Regions from separate parts of the Clostridium saccharoperbutylacetonicum N1-4(HMT) genome, predicted to be linked through region 2. Evidence: a T-box and tRNA genes for the amino acid it is inferred to sense, from the RefSeq annotation. Region 2 holds a T-box; the other holds one or more tRNA genes.

Region 1 (10,029 bases), 1.9 Mb from region 2:
AATTTATAATTCGTTTTGACAAATTATTTTCTAATGTTTAAATCTAGAATAAGTGAGGGGAAAATTTTGAAAAGAATAAAAAAAATTATAGCAACAATAGCTATGTTAACAATTGCGGTATCTGCTATGGGGTGCAAAATGGTTGAAAAGACTCCAGAAGCAATACAAAACACAGTACTTGCAACAGTTGGAAATGAAAAAATAACAAAAGGTGATTTGGACAAACAAGTTGGTCCACAATTAAAGCAACAATTTGGTGATGATTATGCAACTAATGACAAAGCTAAAGATCAAGTAAAGCAAGCAAAACAACAAGGATTAACTAGCTTAGTAAATCAAAAAATACTATTGCAAGAAGCCGATAAGTTGGGTTTAAAACCATCAGATGATGATTTAAATAAGCAAGTTGATGATCAAATTAATCAATATAAGGCTCAATATTCTGGGGAAGGTCAATTTGAAGGACTTTTACAGCAAAATGGGTTGACAGAAGATCAATTAAGGAAACTCATGAGAGATAATTTCATAATTCAAGCTGTTCAAGACAATCTTATGAAAGATATAACAGTTACAGATGATGATGTTCAAACATATTACAATGAAAATAAAGACAGTCAGTTTACAGTTGGAGCTGGTGCAACAGTATCGCACATATTAATTGCTGAAAAAGCTGGTGATGGATCAGTAGATTTTGACGCATCGTTAACAAAAGCAAATGCTTTAAAAGCTAAATTAGATGCTGGGGCTGATTTTGCAACACTGGCAAAAGAAAATTCAGCAGATCCAGGAAGCAAGGATAAAGGTGGGGACTTAGGGTTCCAAGCATATAATACTACACAATTAGTTAAAGAATTTGTTGATGGATTTAAGAACTTAAAAGAAGGTGAAATCTCAGCGCCAGTAAAGAGCCAATATGGATATCATATAATTAAGGCTACTGGGTTAAAGCAAGCACAAGTTACACCATTAGATCAAGTTAAGGATCAAATTAAATCTACATTATTACAACAAAATCAAAATAAAGCTTTTACTGATAAGCTTGCAGAATGGAAGACAGATTTAAAAGTTCAAACTTATGAAGATAGATTATAGTATTAGTAAATATTTAACTTAGTAATTAAGCCATTTTGAAGTAATTGGAATTATTTCAAAATGGCTTAATTTATTGTATGGTTATATTAAAGAAAGATGTGTTGAAGAAATTAGATGAGCATATAATTAATTAACATATTATTAGTGAAAAATAATTAACATAAAATTTGTCTATAAGTGTATAAAATTTCTAGAAATTCAAATAATAATAGTGCAACCAATTAATAGAGTTTCAAAGGAGGTTATACAACCAATGAAGGCAACAGGAATTGTTAGAAGAATTGATGACTTAGGAAGAGTGGTAATACCAAAAGAAATAAGAAGGACTCTAAGAATTAGAGAAGGAGATCCACTAGAAATTTTTACAGATAGAGATGGTGGTGTAATTCTAAAAAAATATTCACCAATTGAAGAGCTTACTAATTTTTCTAAAGAATATTGCGAAAGTTTACAACAAGTTATTGGAAATGTTGTATTAATCGCTGATAAAGATGCTTTTGTTTCAATAAGCGGAGCACCGAAAAAAGATTATTTAGAGAGAAAAGTAAGCAGTGAATTAGAACAAATAATGACTGGAAGAAAGACTGTATTATTAAGCAAAGCGAACAATTCAGTAATCCCATTACATAATGATGATGATGAAAAAGCATATTCTAGTCAAGTTATATCACCAATTATAGCAGAAGGTGATGAAATTGGAGCTGTAATTATTTTATCAAAAGAAGATGATGCAGAACTTGGTGAGGTTGAAACTAAACTAGTTGAAACAGCAGCATCATTTTTAGGAAAACAAATGGAACAATAATATTTATAATTTAATTGCAATATGAAAAATAACAGGAATAATACCTCTAAACTTACAATAATAATTAATTAGTAATATGTAAGTTTGGAGGTGTTTTATGAATAAACAATCGCTAATTAAGGGAAGTGTAATTCTTGGTGTTGCAGGAATACTAACAAAATTTTTAGGACTATTTTTTAGATGGCCATTGATAATGTTGATTGGAGATGAAGGAATAGGATATTATCAAATGTCATACCCAATGTATATGTTTTTTATAGCTATGGCTTCTGGTGTGCCAGTTGCAATTTCTAAAATTATATCTGAAAAAAATGCTATACATGATATATCAGGAAGCTTTGAGGTAATAAAGGAATCAGCTATTTTAATGACAATAATAGGGACAGGCACTACGTTAGTGCTATTCTTTTTTGCCAAGCCAATAATAACGTTTTTGAAATGGGATCAGAAAGCATATTATTCATTAATAGGTATATCCTTTGCGCCTATGATTATATCTTTTGTGACTATATTTAGAGGCTTTTTTCAAGGATTGCAGAATATGACGCCCTCGGCTATATCACAGGTTTTAGAGCAAATTGGGAGAGTTGTTTTTGGAGTTGGACTGGCAATATTTTTCTTGCCGAGGGGAATAGAATATTCAGCGGGTGGAGCAGCATTTGGAGCTACAGCAGGGGCAGTTATTGGTGGAACATATTTATATTCAAGGTACAGAAAAATTAAAAAAAATTATAAAATAAGAAATATAAAAAGTAATCCCGAAATATTAACTAATATATTAAGAATTGCAATTCCTATATCATTAGGTACAACCGTTGGAAGTGTTATGAATTTAATTGATTCTATTTTGGTGCCACAGAAGTTGTTGGAAGCTGGTTTTACTAGTACACAAGCCACTGTATTATATGCTCAATTAACAGGTAAAGCATCTGTAATTATAAATATTCCACTAACTATTTCTATGGCGATATGTACATCATTAATTCCTATTATAGCTGAAAATTATATACTAAAAAGACAAGCAGATGTTAGAAGTAAAGTGGATATATCTATGAAAATGGCATCTGTAATTGCAATACCTTGTACCTTTGGTCTTTTCTTCTTGGCAGAACAAGTAATGAAACTAATTTTTCCAAAAATGTTTGATGGGATAGAAATATTAAGATATCTATCTTTGTCAATCCCATTTATAATAATTACTCAAACTACAACTGCTATATTGCAAGGCACTGGAAATTATATAAAACCAGTTCTTAATCTCCTAGCTGGATGTATAATCAAGATTGTATTAACCTGTATTTTAGTATCTACAGAAAGATTTAATATATATGGAGCAGTCATAGCTAGCTGCAGTGCATATATAATAGTGAGTATATTAAACATAATAACAATGAAGTTTACATTAAAAGTTAAACTGAATTTTTACGAAATATTAATAAAACCAACGTATGCAGCTGCAATTATGATGTTGCTTGTATTAATAAGTTATAATATTATATATAAAAATACAATAAGTAATGGCATAGCTTGCTTAATATCAATATTTTTAGGTATGATAATATATATTATATTAATAATTGTACTTAAAGTATTTGATGTTAGTGAAATAAAGAATAGATTTAAAAGAAGATAAAAGGAGAGTAATCTGATGATTAAAATAGTGGGATTAGGACCAGGAGATAAAGATGCATTGACTATAGGAACTGTATATGAATTTGAAAATACTAAAAATATTTTCTTAAGAACAGAAAAGCATCCAACAGTTGACTACTTAATTGAAAAAGGAATTAAGTTTGAAACATATGATAATGTTTATGAAAATACAGAAAATTTTGATGAAGTGTATTTAAACATAGCTAATGATTTGCTTGTGAAGCATAATAGTTTAGGAGATTTAATATATGGGGTGCCAGGACATCCATTAGTAGCAGAAAAATCAGTATTTAATTTAATAGAATTATGTAAAGAGAACAACGTGGAATATAAGATAATACCAGCTGTGAGTTTTATTGATGCTATGATTGAAAGCATAAAAATAGATCCAATTGAAGGCTTGAAAGTTATAGATGCATTTGATATTGGAAATCAAATATTAGATAAGCGTATAGGAACGATTATAACACAGGTATATAATCAATTAATAGCCTCAGAAGTTAAGTTGAAATTGCTTGATCAATATAATGATGAAACAGATATTTATTATGTAAGAGCAGCAGGTATAAAGGGTCAAGAAAGCATAAGAAAAATTCCTTTGTTTGAATTAGATATGCAAGAAGATATAGATTATTTAACATCAGTATACATTCCAAAAGATATGAATAATAAAAAAGATTTTAATGATCTTTTAGATATAATAGAGATATTAAGGGGAGAAAATGGTTGCCCATGGGATAGAGAACAAACTCACGAATCTCTTAAGAAATCTTTAGTAGAAGAAAGTTATGAGGTTATAGATGCAATAGATCAAGCTGATGATGATTCATTAATTGAAGAATTAGGAGATGTATTACTGCAAGTTGTTTTTCATGCATCTATAGGCAAAGAGGATGGATATTTTGATATAAATGACGTTATAGGAGCAATTTGTGATAAGATGATAAGCAGACATCCGCATGTTTTTAAAAGATCTAGTGAATTGAACTCTTCAGAAGAAGTATTAGTAAAGTGGGATGATTTAAAGAAAAAAGAAAAAGGGTATAATACTATTACAGAAGAAATGAATGGAATAACAAAAGGGTTGCCAGCACTTTTAAGAGCTCACAAAGTTCAAGAAAAAGCAAAAAAAGTTGGATTTGATTTTGAAGATATAAGTTTTGCAATAAATAAGGTAAAAGAAGAACTTAAAGAGGTAATTGATGTATATAATACAGAAAATGTGGAGAAAATAACAGAAGAAGTTGGAGATTTACTATTTTCATGTGTTAATGTTGCTAGATTTTTAAAGGTTGATGAAGAAGTGGCATTAAATTATACTATAGACAAGTTTATAAAAAGATTTGCTTATATTGAAAGCGTTGCAAAGGAAAAAAACATTGAATTAACTAACACAAGTTTGGATGAAATGGATAAACTTTGGGAAATTTCAAAAAAAATAGATTAATATTTCAATTTAATAAAGGAATTTTCTAATTTATGCAGAATAATACTTTATAAAAGAACTATATTGTAACGATTTATTGGATTATTTAGTTATATGTAGCAAAAGAAAGCGTTTTTCTATAGACGGTTAGCTAAAGAGGTTATATAATAAAGAGGTGCAATTTAGTACATAAAGAAAACAGTTAAAAATATAAAACTGGATTTTTAAGGAGGATGTTATTGTGAATAAAGCAGAATTAATTACTAGCATGGCAGAAAAAAGTAAATTAACAAAAAAAGATGCAGAATTAGCGCTAAAGGCTTTAATTGAAAGTGTTGAAGAAGCACTAGAAAAGGGTGAAAAAGTTCAATTAGTTGGATTTGGAACTTTTGAAACAAGAGAAAGAGCTGCTAGAGAAGGAAGAAATCCTAGAACTAAGGAAGTTATAAAAATTCCTGCAACTACAGTTCCAGTATTCAAAGCTGGTAAAGAATTTAAAGATAAAGTAAATAAGTAATAAAATTAAATTTACACAGCGTAAATGTGAGCCCGAGTTTTCTCGGGTTCTTTTAATAAAGGAGAAAAGTATGAGGCTAGATAAATATTTAAAAGTATCGCGTATCATAAAGAGAAGAACTGTTGCTAAGGAAGTATGTGAAAGCGGGAGAATATTGATAAATGATAAGCAGGCAAAACCTTCTACATCAGTAAAAGAAGGAGATATTATTCAAATAACATTTGCAAATAGGATTTTAAAAGCTGAGATAATTAACATAGCTGAACATGTTAAAAAAGAAGATGCAAAAGAAATGTATGTGATTATTGAAGGGGAAGAAGATAAGGAGTAGAAAAAGTGAAATGCTTATCTACTCTTTTTACGTAAGAAATAAAAAATACTTAACTTATTAAAGGTTCTGAATTCTAAATTGAAATAGACAAACATATATTATATAAGAAAAAATAAATGGAGGAATCTTTAATGGAGAAAAAAGTGGAAAATAAAGTTGAAGATAATAGATGTAATTTATTTTTAGAGAATAGAAAAAAAATAACTTTAAGTGGTGTAATTGAAGTTATAAGTTTTGATGAATTAAAAATTGATTTAACCACTAGTTTAGGTAATTTAACTATTAAGGGAGAAGATCTAAAAATGAATAAGTTAGATGTGCAGAATGGTGACGTTATAATAGCTGGAAATATTGGATCTGTAGTTTATAATGGGAAGGTATCTAAAAAAAGTAATGAAACTATAATAAGTAAATTATTTAAGTAGGTAGTAGTATGCCATTAGAATTAAATATGCAGATCAATCTTGTTATTTATAGTGTAATTGGAGGTATTATAACGGGAATATTATTTGATATATATAGAGTGATACGAGGACTAAATTCTTTTAAAATATTGAATGTGATAGAAGATATGCTTTTTTGTGTACTTATTGCGTTGATAGTATTTTCTTTTCTCTTATATATTAATTATGCTTTTTTAACTCCGTATGTATATATTTTTATAGTGATTTCTACTTTATTATACTTTAGACTTCTAAGTAAATATTTTTATAAAAGTGAAATAATAATAGCTAAGTTATTTTATAAATTAATTCGAATACTATTAAAAAATATAAGGTATCCATTAAAAATGATTGCGTATAAAATTGCTGATAGAAAGAAATAAGAAAAAATTACTTGAATAATAGCAATATAGTGATTACAATAGATTTAAGAGAATTTACAAAATAGAGGTTCTATAGATGAAAAAAAAGTTAATATTAAAAAGAGTAATAATTGTTGGATTTATTGTGTTCTTTGCGTTTAGTTACATTAGGCAAAGTATAACAATAAGTAGGATTCAAAAAGAAATAGATAGTAAGCAACTGCAATTAGATGAGATTAATCAAAAAAACCAAAGACTTCAGGATGAGGCTGAAAAAATCAATTCCGATTCTCCTGATTATCTTGAAAAATTGGCAAGGGAGAGGCTTGGGATGATTAAACCTGGCGAAAAAGTTGTTAATAGTGAGACAACAAATAAAAATTCTAATTAGCTTTTAGTATATAGAAAGATGTGTAAAGCTCGATAATTATAGTAACTATTAAATTGCATTTCTAATTAAAGAACATACTTATAATTTAGTTTGTTCTTATAATTTATATATTTTAAAATTTAAGGAGGAGTCTTTTAAACATGACCTTATTGGCAGGAAACATAGTAGAGGGCACAGTGATAAACATTACGAATTTTGGAGCTTTTATTGAGGTTGAAGGCAAAACTGGATTAGTTCATATTTCAGAAGTTGCGGATTCTTACGTAAAGGATATTAGGGAACATCTTAACGAGCAAGATAAAGTGAAGGTAAAAGTTATCTCAATAGATGACAATGGGAAAATTAGTCTTTCAATAAAACAAGCAAATGTTCAAAGAAAATCAGTTAAACCAGCAGAAATTGATTGGAAGGCAACTGATAAGAAGAAACCTTCTAATTCGGGGAACTTTGAAGATATTATGTCTAAATTCTTAAAAGATAGTGAAGAAAGAATGCAGGATGTAAAGAAGCATCAAGAATTTAAGGGAAAAGGTGGAAAGAAAGGTTATTAGATTTTTTAGTTGCAATAAATATTTATAGATGGAATTATTTTGAATTTGATGTGCAGAATATAGTTTGTAAGTGTATGCTTTAAAACTTGTTCTGCACTAATTAATTTGTTTGATTTATTATAAATTTTGATTTGAATTACGTCATATATTTTTTATAATAAAAAGATGTTGACAGTATAATAATTATATATTATAATTAGCTTTGTTGTTGACACTTAGTTGATAGCAAAGTGTGCCGAAGTGGCGGAACTGGCAGACGCACAGGACTTAAAATCCTGCGGTGGTTAAACACCGTACCGGTTCGATTCCGGTCTTCGGCACCATAATAAAATATAAAATAACGCGGGGTGGAGCAGTTGGTAGCTCGTCGGGCTCATAACCCGAAGGTCGTAGGTTCAAGTCCTGCCCCCGCAACCATTAATATGGCGGAATAGCTCAGCTGGCTAGAGCACTCGGTTCATACCCGAGGTGTCGTAGGTTCAAGTCCTATTTCCGCTACCATGTGTGCCGAAGTGGCGGAACTGGCAGACGCACAGGACTTAAAATCCTGCGGTGGTTAAACACCGTACCGGTTCGATTCCGGTCTTCGGCACCATAATAAAATATAGAATAACGCGGGGTGGAGCAGTTGGTAGCTCGTCGGGCTCATAACCCGAAGGTCGTAGGTTCAAGTCCTGCCTCCGCAACCAAAATAAAGAATAATTTTTATTATGAAATATTAAAATGTCGTAATTATATACATGATGTGATTAGAATATGCCGAAGTGGCGGAACTGGCAGACGCACAGGACTTAAAATCCTGCGGTGGTTAAACACCGTACCGGTTCGATTCCGGTCTTCGGCACCAAAAGATTTAAGCAAAAGCTTAGGTCTTTTTTTGTTATTAAGTATATTTGCAAAAAGTTATAAAGTAATTTCGTCATTTGATAATTTATAAGTGTCAATAAATAAACAGCGTGGTCGTTTTGTTGCGGTTAGTAAGAGAAGTTTGAATAGGTGTAGAGTACTATTCATGCTTTTTTATTTTTATGAAAAAATAATTATATATAAACTACTAATAAGGCAAGATTAACGACAAAATAATTATGTGGAGTAAAAGTTATAAATTAACCTGTATACCCGCTTTTTCATGGAGGTGCACAGAGTTTTTAGTAAAATTTATGATAAGGAAAATAACATATTAAATAATTGTATATTAGTGAATTTTAGATGAAGTTGTCCAACGAATTTTTAATTAGTGAAACACCTTATGACATATATCGTAAAATATAGATGCTATAATCATATTACATTATTTGGAAATGAGGCGAGCTGATGTGCAGTATGGGTTAGGTGTAGACAAATATCAAGAGATAAACAAAGTGACAAATGTAAAAAGGAACATAGGGATAAAAACATCTTTAGTAAGATTATGCACTATTTTGATAGCTGGGATTTTACTTGGAAGAGTAAGTTTGTTATTAAATCAATCAGATAGAAGTGGAATAGCTCCGATTGGATTAGCTTATTTAATAGCTATTGTTACAAAGGGAAATAAAAAAGACAATTTTGCAGCAGCAACGGGAGTTGCCATGGGATATTTATCAATAAATAATCTATTAACAGATGGATATGCATATGTAACCTCTGTATTTTTAATAATGATATATTATACTTCTATACCAACAACAAGGAAAAGAAAGAGGGAGTTAATAGGTTTTATTATCATTTTAATCAGTTTCTTTTTTTATGGTCTTTGGATTAGTAAATATGAACTGGGAATAGATATAACTTTGAGCATAATAGAAACATTAATTATTGTACCAATATATTATGTTATAAAATATGCGATAAATTCTCTAGAAGTAATTAATACTAGTTATTTATATTCATCTGAAGAGTTAGTTAGTATAAGTATGTTTTTATGCTTATTAATTGCAGGGATAGGAAACGTTGATTTTGTTGATTATTCAATAAGAAATATATGTGCATTAACATTAGTTCTGGTAATTGCCTATATAGGAGGAGCTACATATGGAGCTATGATTGGAGTTTTAATGGGAATAATGATTGGGATTGCATCTAATAACATGATGTATAGTGTGGCTTTTTTTGGTGTTGGAGGACTGATAATTGGAATATTTAAAGATACAGGAAAAATATTTTCAATACTTTCAAGTATAATAATTTATTCTGCACTGGCGTTATATTCAAATTCAGTAACCTTAAAGTTGGCTGTTGAGGTCTTAGCTAGTTCTTTTTTATTCTTATGCATACCAAAGCTTATATATGAAAGTATTGAAATTGAGATAAATCCATATGTAAAAAAGGCATCTTTAGGGGAAATTCAATTGAATTCAATGAAAGAGGAATTTACTTTTAAGTTAAAAGAATTAACAAATGTACTGGCAAATGTGTCAAAGTGCTTACTCAATACTAATGATAATGAAAATTTATTGATTAAATCGAAAGGAAGTGC
Region 2 (10,029 bases):
GTGATAAGTATCTTAATTTTGCAGTGTATGAAATAGCTAGTGGTTCAACTCCTACTAACATTCCAAGCTATGGTATATATACATTCTTACTTGATAATTCATCAAATACGTTAACATTTAAGAATTTTGTTCAGGTTACTGCTGATTATTTTAGAGGATTTATTGGAACTAAAAGCAATACATTCTTAGTTTGTGCTTCTTCAACAACTACTATATTTATGAATTTTGATGAAGCAAGTGCAAAATTCAGTATTACAGACACAATAAGCAATCAACCTTCACATATAGGAATAGACCAGTCTGAAAACATTTGGATAGTAAATGCACTTGGGGAAGTAGACTACTTAAATCCATTTGTACCAACTAATATAAATGTTGCTTATGAAAATTCAGCATATAAATATGAAGGAACAGATATAAGTACTTTCTGTACAGTTAATTGCCAAAACTATAGCGGAAAATATATTGAAGCTAAATTGCAATTAACATTGAAAGGTAATGGAGTATTTACTTCAAATAGCAGTAAAGTAATAACTGTAAATGCATTAGCCACTGGTGATTTAAAAGTTCCTATTAAAATTACTGGAGCTGGTAGCTTAACAGTATATCCGCAATTAGTAATGTAATAACAAAAATGGGGGCGGAATTCCCCTATTTTTATTTAAGGCACAATCAAAAAATAACAGGCCAGTATGTTTGTCTGTCATTTTTTTCATGTGCTTAATTAGGAGGTGAAAGTAAAATGAGTTTTGGTGATGGTATAGCAAAAAGCATTGGTAATGTAGGATATAGTAAAATAATACCTATTGCTGACGGAACTGCAATAGTGAACAGCAGTGTTGATGTAGATATTCTTCAATTTCTTAGTCCTTCAAGAGACAAAGACGTACCATTTGAAAGAACTGTAATTACTGATAATATTACAATAAATAATATAAGAATAAATTCTGATACTCAATTTGTTATTTCTGGTGTAGATATACCTATTACATGCTATACATGTGGTACTGAATGGCATAATGTGTTATCTACAGTAATTGATCAGTATTATCCTAATCCAGCAATGCTTAAAGCAACTTGTCAAGTTATAGATAAGAATGATGCTAATAAGTATATCACGCAGTATTTAACTATGAACTACACAAGAGTACATTCCAATATAATTCCTATCAGTTGTTATAAATCAAAATATTTGATGAATAACAGCAAGTATGTTTTAAGTAAGAGTATGGGACATAAGGAGCAATTGTATGACATTGATGTAGAAACAAAAGCAACTATTAATTGGGAAGAGGATTATGATATAGTTTGTAATCCAGCAGTTACATTTATAGAAAATAGAATTCCTTATACAAAAAATAGTATTACTTTAAATCAACCAGTTTCGGTAAATGTAGAGGATTATAAGCCTCCAATTATATCTCCAGATTTTTCTGGTGGAGCTTTAAATAGCTTCAGAATAGTAGTTCAAAAGTGTTCGTATTTTGAACAATACTTATCATTTAAAACAGGAAAAATAGTTGATATCAGTGGATTACCTCAAGGCATGGTTTATGAACTTGGATATTTAAAGGGTTCACCTTTAATTTCGGGAAAGTATCCCATTTCTATTAAAATGGAGGATAAATCTGTTCTCAGTGGGTTGCTAATTGTAACACAAGTGCCACGTGAACTTTAGGAAAGGAGGGTTAATAACATGGTTAGATATTATTTTAATTCCAATTCAGAAATAGTTTTAACTAATGATTTAGATATAAATATAGTTCAACATGTAAACCCAGTTACTCAAAAATATTTTGCCAATAAAGATGAGGCGATAGCGTGGGCAACGGAATATATAAAGCATTTTGATGAAACTCTAGTTAAATCAGATGAGAAAGTGGAACAATCAAATGAGATTGAGGACATAAAAGGAAAATAGATTAATCATCAAACAAATGAGTGATGCAATAGTGGAAACGCCTGCGGGTATAACTATGTAAAATTGTAAATGATAACTTAATAATGTATTTAAGTAATGGAGGAGAACCAAATCCAGATGGAGGAGGCTCTCCTTTTTTTTTGTTTCAAGAAGAAGGTTGATGATAAGTTTTGTGAATATTAAAAACTTATATATAATAATGCTGACTATTCTTATATGATGTAACAGTCAAAAGTAGAATGACAAGAAGTATCTAAAAAGGTACTTCTTATTTTCAATAAAAGAACTTGTTATATAAGTGAGAAAAAGAATGGGTTATCACTTGCTACTGATACGGTGAACCGTACCATAAATGACGTAGACTTTTACTAAATTTGTATGAAATATATTGACAATGTAATTAAGAAGAGTATAATGATTACAAATGCAATGAAGAGGAAAGTAACTTTAAGAATACTTATACAGAGAGTTTCCATTGGTGAGAGGAAGCAAAGAATATTAAAGTGAAAATGGCCTTGGAGCGGTGTACCGAGATTTTTATTATAAAAATTAAGGCTGCAACGGATTCACCCGTTATAGTGATAGAGTATAATCATATGATATATGACGTACTTGATGAGGTGCATATTGTAAGGTATGCATGAAATAGGATGGTAACACGAAGTTTAGCTCTCGTTCCTAAGATTAATTTCTTAGGACGGGAGCTTTTTTATATTTAAGTTTTATTATAAATAGGAGGATTTAGAAGATGAATATTTTTATTGGAGGGGCTTGGCCATACGCTAATGGTTCATTACATATTGGCCATATAGCTGCATTATTACCAGGAGATGTATTAGCAAGATATTATAGGGTGAAGGGAGATAATGTATTATATGTTTCAGGGAGTGATTGTCATGGAACTCCTATATCAATAAGAGCAAAGAAAGAAGGTGTATCGCCAAAGGATATAGCCGATAAATATCATGCAGAATTTAAAAAGTGTTTTGAAAGGTTAAATTTTTCATATGATTATTATGGTAGAACAGATGATGAATTTCATAAGAAGGATGTACAAGAAGCTATAGTCTTACTATACAATAAAGGATTAATTTATGAAAAGGAAGTAGAACAAATATACTGTCAACATTGCAACCAGTTTTTGCCAGACAGATATGTTGAAGGAGTGTGTCCAAAATGTAATTCAATTGCAAGAGGAGACCAATGTGATAATTGTGGCACTTTACTAGAGCCATTAGAACTTTCAGAAAGAAAATGTAAGTTGTGCAGCAATACACCAATAGTAAAGAATACAAAACAGTTATACTTCGCTTTATCTAAGTTTCAAAACACTATTAAAGAAAACCTAGATAAAACTCAAAGTAATTGGAGAGTTAATGCAATAAATAATACAGAAAGATACCTAGATGAAGGGTTATGTGATAGGGCTATATCAAGAGACTTATCATTAGGAATAGATATACCTATACAACAGTTTAGAGATAAAAAGGTTTATGTATGGATAGATGCTGTATTAGGATATCTTACAATGAGTAAAAAATGGGCATTAGAAAATAAAAAATCCTATAAAGAGTTTTGGGATGAAAATGCCACTTCATATTATGTACATGGTAAAGATAACATACCTTTTCATTCTATAATTTTACCAGCTTTAATAAAGGGCATAGGATATAATAAGTTGCCTGATAGGATAATATCCAGTGAATATTTAACATTGGAGGGTAAAAAAATATCAACAAGTAATAGCTGGGCCGTATGGGTGCCAGATATAATAGAACGTTACAACCCAGATGCGTTAAGATATTTTTTCTTAATTAATGCACCAGAAAAAAGAGATACTGATTTTTCTTGGAGAGAATTTGTGAATAGCAATAATGGTGAATTATTGGGGGCATATGGCAATTTAGTTAATAGAACTTTAGTTTTTGCTAAAAAATATTTTAATAGTAAAATTCCTAATGGAGAAGTAGCTATTAATATAAAAGAAGAAATAACTAGTTTATATAATGTTATAGGAAATCATATTGAACAAGGAAACTTAAAAGTTGCACTTGAGAAAGTTTTTGAATTTATAAGAAGTATGAATAAATATTTTGATGAAAATGCACCATGGATTACAGTAAAAGATAATTTGGAGGTTTGTGGTAATACAATATATAATTGTATTTATTCAATAGCAAATTTAGCAAACTTATTATCACCCTTTTTGCCAGAATCTTCAGGGAAGATAAAAGCATGGTTAGGTATTAGTGGGGATAGATGGGAAACTGTTGAGCCGAGGTATGGTGTTTCAATAGAGGAAGTTACAATATTATTTGAAAGACTTGATAAGAAGATAATAGAAGAAGAGAAAAATAGGTTGTTGAACTGTAAAAATTAAATATATATTATAATAAGGATATATATAAAATCTTTAAATTTACAAAAAATGACTCTTGCCATAGATGAAAAAAGTAATTTGCAATATAGAGCAAGGCAAAATGTTGTATTTGAACATGGATATTTAATTGGGAAATTAGGACGAAAGAAAGTATGTGCATTGGTGAAAGAAAATATAGAAAAACCTAATGATATAGCAGGCGTTGTTTATATACAAATGAATGATGACAAATCATGGAGGTGGGATGTAATTAAGGAAATGAAAAAATTAGGATATGATATAGACACAAATAAGTTGGTATAGTCTTGTAATTAACTATATTTAAAGAATATTAATATAGGTATATACTAAATTAAAAAGGTGTTATCACTTGCTACTGATACGGTGAACCATATCATAAATGAAGGATAGCATGTAAAATCAAAGAACAAAACTAAGGATATCAAGCTACACATCAAGGAAATAGTAAAATAGACTATTGTATATGTTAACTTTCTTAATAACCATGAATAAGTCTAGAGATATGGAACTAATAGAGCATAAATATAATTAACAACTTAATAACGTATTTAAGTATTTTAGGAGAACCAAGTTATTCTTATTTTACTTTTAGAAGAAGGTTCATGATAAATCTTATCAATATAAAAATTTGTATACAGTATAATAAAGAAAAACTTTCAAAAAGCATGTTATAATTGATTCAGAATGGGAAATAAATACGCAAAAATTTCTTATTTTTGCGTATTTTATAAAGACATATGTGGAAATGATTTCTGATAGTAATCTTATTCTTTATTATGTCATATTTCATAAATAGCTTCTGCTTCTTTTATTCCTTGATTAAATCCAGCCTTTGCAGATGCTGGAGTATGAGTTGGGTCATAAGGATTTTTTCCTATTGCTAAAATGCTATCTTTATTAGGTACAATAAGGGAAACAGATGAGCTTTTTTGCATTTCAGCAACATCTTCTTCAACGCTTGGAATTAGACCATGCTTTTGGGGCATAGGAGATAAAACTACAACTTTATCATAAGAAGCTGCTAAATGTGCATTTGTAGTTGAAACCATTCCTCCATCAATCCAATCTATTCCATTAAAGTTTACTAATGGCCAGAGTCCTGGAACTGCACCACTTGCAGTTACTGCATTTATTAGCGTTGTTCCTGAATCTTTATCAAGTACATGGAGATTTCCAGTTTCCGCATTTATTGCAGTGACCTTTAACTTTGAAGGCCAGATACTTGTGGTAAGTCGTGATTCAACTACTAATTTACGTTCTTCTACTGATGCCTTTGGAGGATATTTTTTTGCAATATCTCCAAATATCCTTCCTATTTCTTTTTTATTATCTTTACCATATTGAAACGCTTGAAGCCATAACATCATAAGTTCAGAGCTAACAGATGCATTTACTTCAGATGTATTTGGGATGAGTTGAGACTCATAAAGTTTTTTCATATCGTAGTTACTTGCTAATGCGGATCCAACAAACGAACCAGCAGAAGTTCCAATTATAACATCTGCGTCTGCTAAATTAAGTCCCTCTTGCAGTAAGGCTGTAATTATACCAATCTCCCAAGCAATTCCAGTTACTCCGCCTCCACCTAATACGACAGCTCGTGTTTTTTTATTAATGTTTTGCATGATAATACTCTCCATTTCTTTATTGTATTAACTAGTAAAGGGTTTAGATATAGTATAAACTATGAAGTAAGGTTTAGAGTCAAGAGAAATTAGTGAGGTATTTTATGAAAATAAATGAAGTTTCAAAAAAAACTGGGTTGTCTATATCTACTATTAGATTTTATGAAAAGGAAGGCTTGATTCCTGAAAAATATGTTAGTAGGGATACAAATAATTATAGGAATTATTCTGTAGATATAATTGAGTATCTATTAATGATAAAAACAGTTCATTCTGTGGGTTTTTCTTTAAAAGAGATCAAAGAGATAGAAAAAAGTAATGAAAATACATTTTCGATTGATAGAAAAATTGAACTCTTACAAAAAAAGATAAAGGAAGTAGAAGAGCAAAAAGAAAATTTAAATAAAACGGAAACTAGATTAAAAAAGATGTTGAAAAACAAATTAAATTTAAAATTTAGATTAACTGAAGGGGTTACCAATGAAGATAAGAATTAGTTCTGATAGTTTCTCGAAAAGCTAATAACGCTGTAGATTTGCTACGTTCTATTTCTATTTTATTAAACAGTTAACAGTATTATGATAAGAAGTATTTCTTAGGTACGTTTTTTATTTTAAATAAAATATTTTGTTATATTAAGTGAGAAAAAAAGGTATCACTTGCTGCTGATACGGAGAACCGTATCATAAGTAAAAGATAGCATGTAAAAAAAGAAATATTATAGATATAGAAATAATTATAAGAAATAAATATTGACACTTGAAAGTCTAATTGTTAAACTATAAATAGTTAGAGTTCTAAGTAAAGTTTAGGAGGAATTTGAATGACTAATTCTGGATACTCTGTAGAAACAATATATTCACAATTAATTAGAAGTATTGCGATAAAAATGAAACTCAGTTCTGATGAAAAAGTAAAAAAGTTAGGATTGAATTCTCAACAAGGACGTATGATTGGTTATATTTATGAACATCAAGATAGTGGTATTATTCAAAAAGATTTGGCAAAAGTCTTTCAACGTACAGAAGCAAGTATTACAAGTATGCTGCAAGGATTAGAGAAAAAAGGGTATATTGAAAGAAGAATTCCTAAAGAAAATGAGAGACAAAAAAATATATATGTATTGCCTAAAGGTGCTGAACTTATAGAAGATTTTAATAAATTGGTAGTCGAGGAAGAGGAAAATATTATTGCAAACTTGACGGAACAAGAGAAGGAAACTTTGTTAGCTTTGTTATTGAAAGTAGATAGAAATATATAAGTTATTAATATAATAACTTATATTAAAAAACTTAGAATTCTAAGAATACGAATTCTAATAATACTTATTATGGAGGATGAAATTATGAAACAAAAATTGTCAAATGAATATTATTTAGAAAGTGCACCGATTACTAAGGCAATTGCACATTTATCTATTCCTATGATGATCGGTATGTCAGTAGGTACAATATATAACGTTATTAATGCTTTTTTTATTGGACTATTAAACAATACAGATATGTTAACTGCCATTACTTTAGGATTACCAATCTTCACTATACTAATGGCTTTTGGAAATATGTTAGGAGCTGGAGGTGGAACATTTATAACTCGTCTCATTGCTAAACAAGACGTAGACAAAGCTAAGAAGATAGCTGGATATTCTTTTTATAGTAGTATTATCATAGGAATTTTGCTTGGAATGATTGCTATGATAGCACTTAATCCTATTGTTAAGATTTTGGGGGCAGATACTTCTGCTATTATTAATTATACAAAAAGTTATTCTTTAACTATGTTTATTGGTGGTTTTGCAATTATAATGAACTTCGCATTGGAGCAAGTTGTGCGAGCAGAAGGAGCATCAAAAGAATCAATGTTCGGAATGGTTGTAAGTACAATTTTTGGTCTTATATTTGACCCGTTATTTATACTAGTATTTAGATTTAATGTTGTAGGGGTAGCATTATCAATGATTTTAGCTAATATAGCTTCATCAATTTATTATATTTACTACTTGGAAACAAAAAGTGAGAATTTAAAAGGATTTATTAAGAATATTAATATTTCCCTTAAAGATAAAATAGAGATATATAAAATTGGGGTTTCTGAATTGTTCCTAGCTGGTTTTCTAATTATTACAACGCTTCTTTTGAATAATTATTCAATCAGATATGGAGAAAGTGTAGTAGCTAGTTTTGGTATTGCCTTGAGACTTGTACAAGTACCAGAATTTCTTGCAATGGGGCTCGCATTAGGAATTATTCCTTTAATTGCATATAATTTTTCTAATGAAAACTTTAAGAGATTAAAAGACAGTATAAAACAATCAGCTTTATGGATTTTAGGATTATCAGGTGGATTTGTTACTTTAGTTTTTATTTTTAGAAATGTAATTATTCATCTGTTTTCTAATGATTCAGCAGTATTAACTGTTGGAGTTTATATCATGGCGGCCATGCTTATTTCTGCATTTTTCAATGGATTTACTACATTATTTACAGGAATTTTTCAAGCATCAGGTCAAGGAATACCATCAACAATTATGGGAATTACACAAGGAATTCTTTTTATTCCTGTCATAATAGTATTGAATAATTTCTATGGATTGCATGGTGTTATATGGTCTATGACCATTACAGAGATAATTACCTTTTTAACTGGAGCAATACTATATATTATTTTTAATAATAAAATAAAAAAGAATCAAGTAGTAGCAAACTAGCATTAATAAATATTGTGTCTTTATAACCACCTAGATTTAATAAAGTAAGGCACATGAAAATAAATATAACTTTAATTATGGATAATATATATATAGGAACAAAATGAAAAAAGTATAGCTTAGTAGTATTTATTCATCTAGAATTTCTTTACCAATAAACTATTTCAAAAAGTTCTATGATATAATGACTTAAACAAATGAACTATTAATACAATTCTTCTACAGAAGGAGTTTAAAAATGAATGAATTTGATGAGCTTTTAGAGTTATTAAAAGAATTTAAAGAGTCCCAAAAAGCATTAATAGCTATAGGGGATGAAACAAGACAATTAATAATAAGTACGTTACTCTTGAGTGATTGCAGGGGAATAAGAGTAGGTGATATTGCAGAGAAGGCTAAGCTTTCAAGACCATCTGTGTCCCATCATTTACAAATATTAAAGAATGCAAATATGAGAAGTGTTCGAAAAGAAGGAACAAGGAATTATTACTATTTGGATGCAAGGGAAAATGAACTAAACAAGCTAATAAAACTTTTTGGTCATGTAAATTCAATTATGAAGTTGGTACCTGATAGAAGAGATAATTTTTAGGGTTGCGATATAACTGTTACGGAGAACTGTATTGTAAATAGAGGATAATATGTGAAATACTATAGGTATCAAGTTAGGTTTCAAGGGAGCAACAAAAGAAACTGTTGCATATGTTGATTTCAAAAATAACAATAAACAAAACTAGAGATATAGAATCAATAGAGCTTAAGTAGAGAACTCAAATCTATGATTTGATGTGAATCACTTAGCGAACGAATGTGAGTCGAGTTTCCTTTATTAATGAGTTACTTAAGTAATGGAGGAGAACCTAATCCAGATGGAACTGGAGGCGGTTCTCCTTCTTATTTTGCGTCAAGAAGAAAGTTGATGATAAATAGTAATTTCTCGGCATATACCTATTTTAGAAAGTCGCCTTGACAAAAAACTAAGAACGAGATAATATAGTTGATAATATCAATTAATTTGGGGGCGCGGTATGAATAAAGAGAAAGTAATTAGAAAAGAGATAAGATTAATTGTGAGAGAATTAGGTTTATTAAACCACAATTGCTTTAATTCAGGCTTGACACTTGCACAAGCGCACATATTAAACTACCTAAAGCAAAATGGAAATACTCCTTTTAATGAATTGTTAATAAACCTGGGTATTGATAAGGCTTCACTTAGTAGAATAGTTAGTAATATGGAAGCAAAAAATTATTTAGAATTGAAAAAGTCTGAAGATGATAAGAGAATGAAGGATATTTGCCTTTTACCATTAGGTTTAGCAACTATTAATGATGGGGATTATAAAGCAAATACATTTATGAATGAAATTTTAGA

Evidence for each region. The T-box of region 2 lies ahead of metG (methionine--tRNA ligase). A T-box ahead of a tRNA ligase gene usually reads a tRNA of that ligase, here a tRNA-Met.
Region 1: it encodes a tRNA-Met, which carries the amino acid that the T-box ahead of metG (methionine--tRNA ligase) is inferred to sense. The anticodon was not compared.

What each region holds. Positions count from the first base shown of each region.
Region 1 is NC_020291.1:121,613-131,641, forward strand. Features, by position in the region: gene CSPA_RS00535 (peptidylprolyl isomerase) at 67-1,092, shown strand; gene spoVT (stage V sporulation protein T) at 1,346-1,897, shown strand; gene CSPA_RS00545 (putative polysaccharide biosynthesis protein) at 1,995-3,530, shown strand; gene yabN (bifunctional methyltransferase/pyrophosphohydrolase YabN) at 3,546-4,997, shown strand; gene CSPA_RS00555 (HU family DNA-binding protein) at 5,218-5,493, shown strand; gene CSPA_RS00560 (RNA-binding S4 domain-containing protein) at 5,564-5,824, shown strand; gene yabP (sporulation protein YabP) at 5,956-6,249, shown strand; gene yabQ (spore cortex biosynthesis protein YabQ) at 6,258-6,650, shown strand; gene CSPA_RS00575 (FtsB family cell division protein) at 6,727-7,020, shown strand; gene CSPA_RS00580 (S1 domain-containing RNA-binding protein) at 7,161-7,571, shown strand; tRNA gene CSPA_RS00585 (tRNA-Leu) at 7,806-7,894, shown strand; tRNA gene CSPA_RS00590 (tRNA-Met) at 7,913-7,988, shown strand; tRNA gene CSPA_RS00595 (tRNA-Met) at 7,996-8,072, shown strand; tRNA gene CSPA_RS00600 (tRNA-Leu) at 8,078-8,166, shown strand; tRNA gene CSPA_RS00605 (tRNA-Met) at 8,185-8,260, shown strand; tRNA gene CSPA_RS00610 (tRNA-Leu) at 8,330-8,418, shown strand; gene spoIIE (stage II sporulation protein E) at 8,888-10,029, shown strand, end outside.
Region 2 is NC_020291.1:2,026,845-2,036,873, forward strand. Features, by position in the region: gene CSPA_RS08995 (hypothetical protein) at 1-626, shown strand, start outside; gene CSPA_RS09000 (hypothetical protein) at 743-1,678, shown strand; gene CSPA_RS09005 (hypothetical protein) at 1,697-1,921, shown strand; T-box leader at 2,342-2,604, shown strand; gene metG (methionine--tRNA ligase) at 2,670-4,301, shown strand; gene CSPA_RS09015 (TIR domain-containing protein) at 4,350-4,604, shown strand; gene CSPA_RS09020 (patatin-like phospholipase family protein) at 5,102-5,947, opposite strand; gene CSPA_RS09025 (MerR family transcriptional regulator) at 6,052-6,444, shown strand; gene CSPA_RS09030 (MarR family winged helix-turn-helix transcriptional regulator) at 6,771-7,208, shown strand; gene CSPA_RS09035 (MATE family efflux transporter) at 7,293-8,654, shown strand; gene CSPA_RS09040 (ArsR/SmtB family transcription factor) at 8,893-9,246, shown strand; gene CSPA_RS30500 (hypothetical protein) at 9,487-9,624, shown strand; gene CSPA_RS09045 (GNAT family N-acetyltransferase) at 9,683-10,029, shown strand, end outside.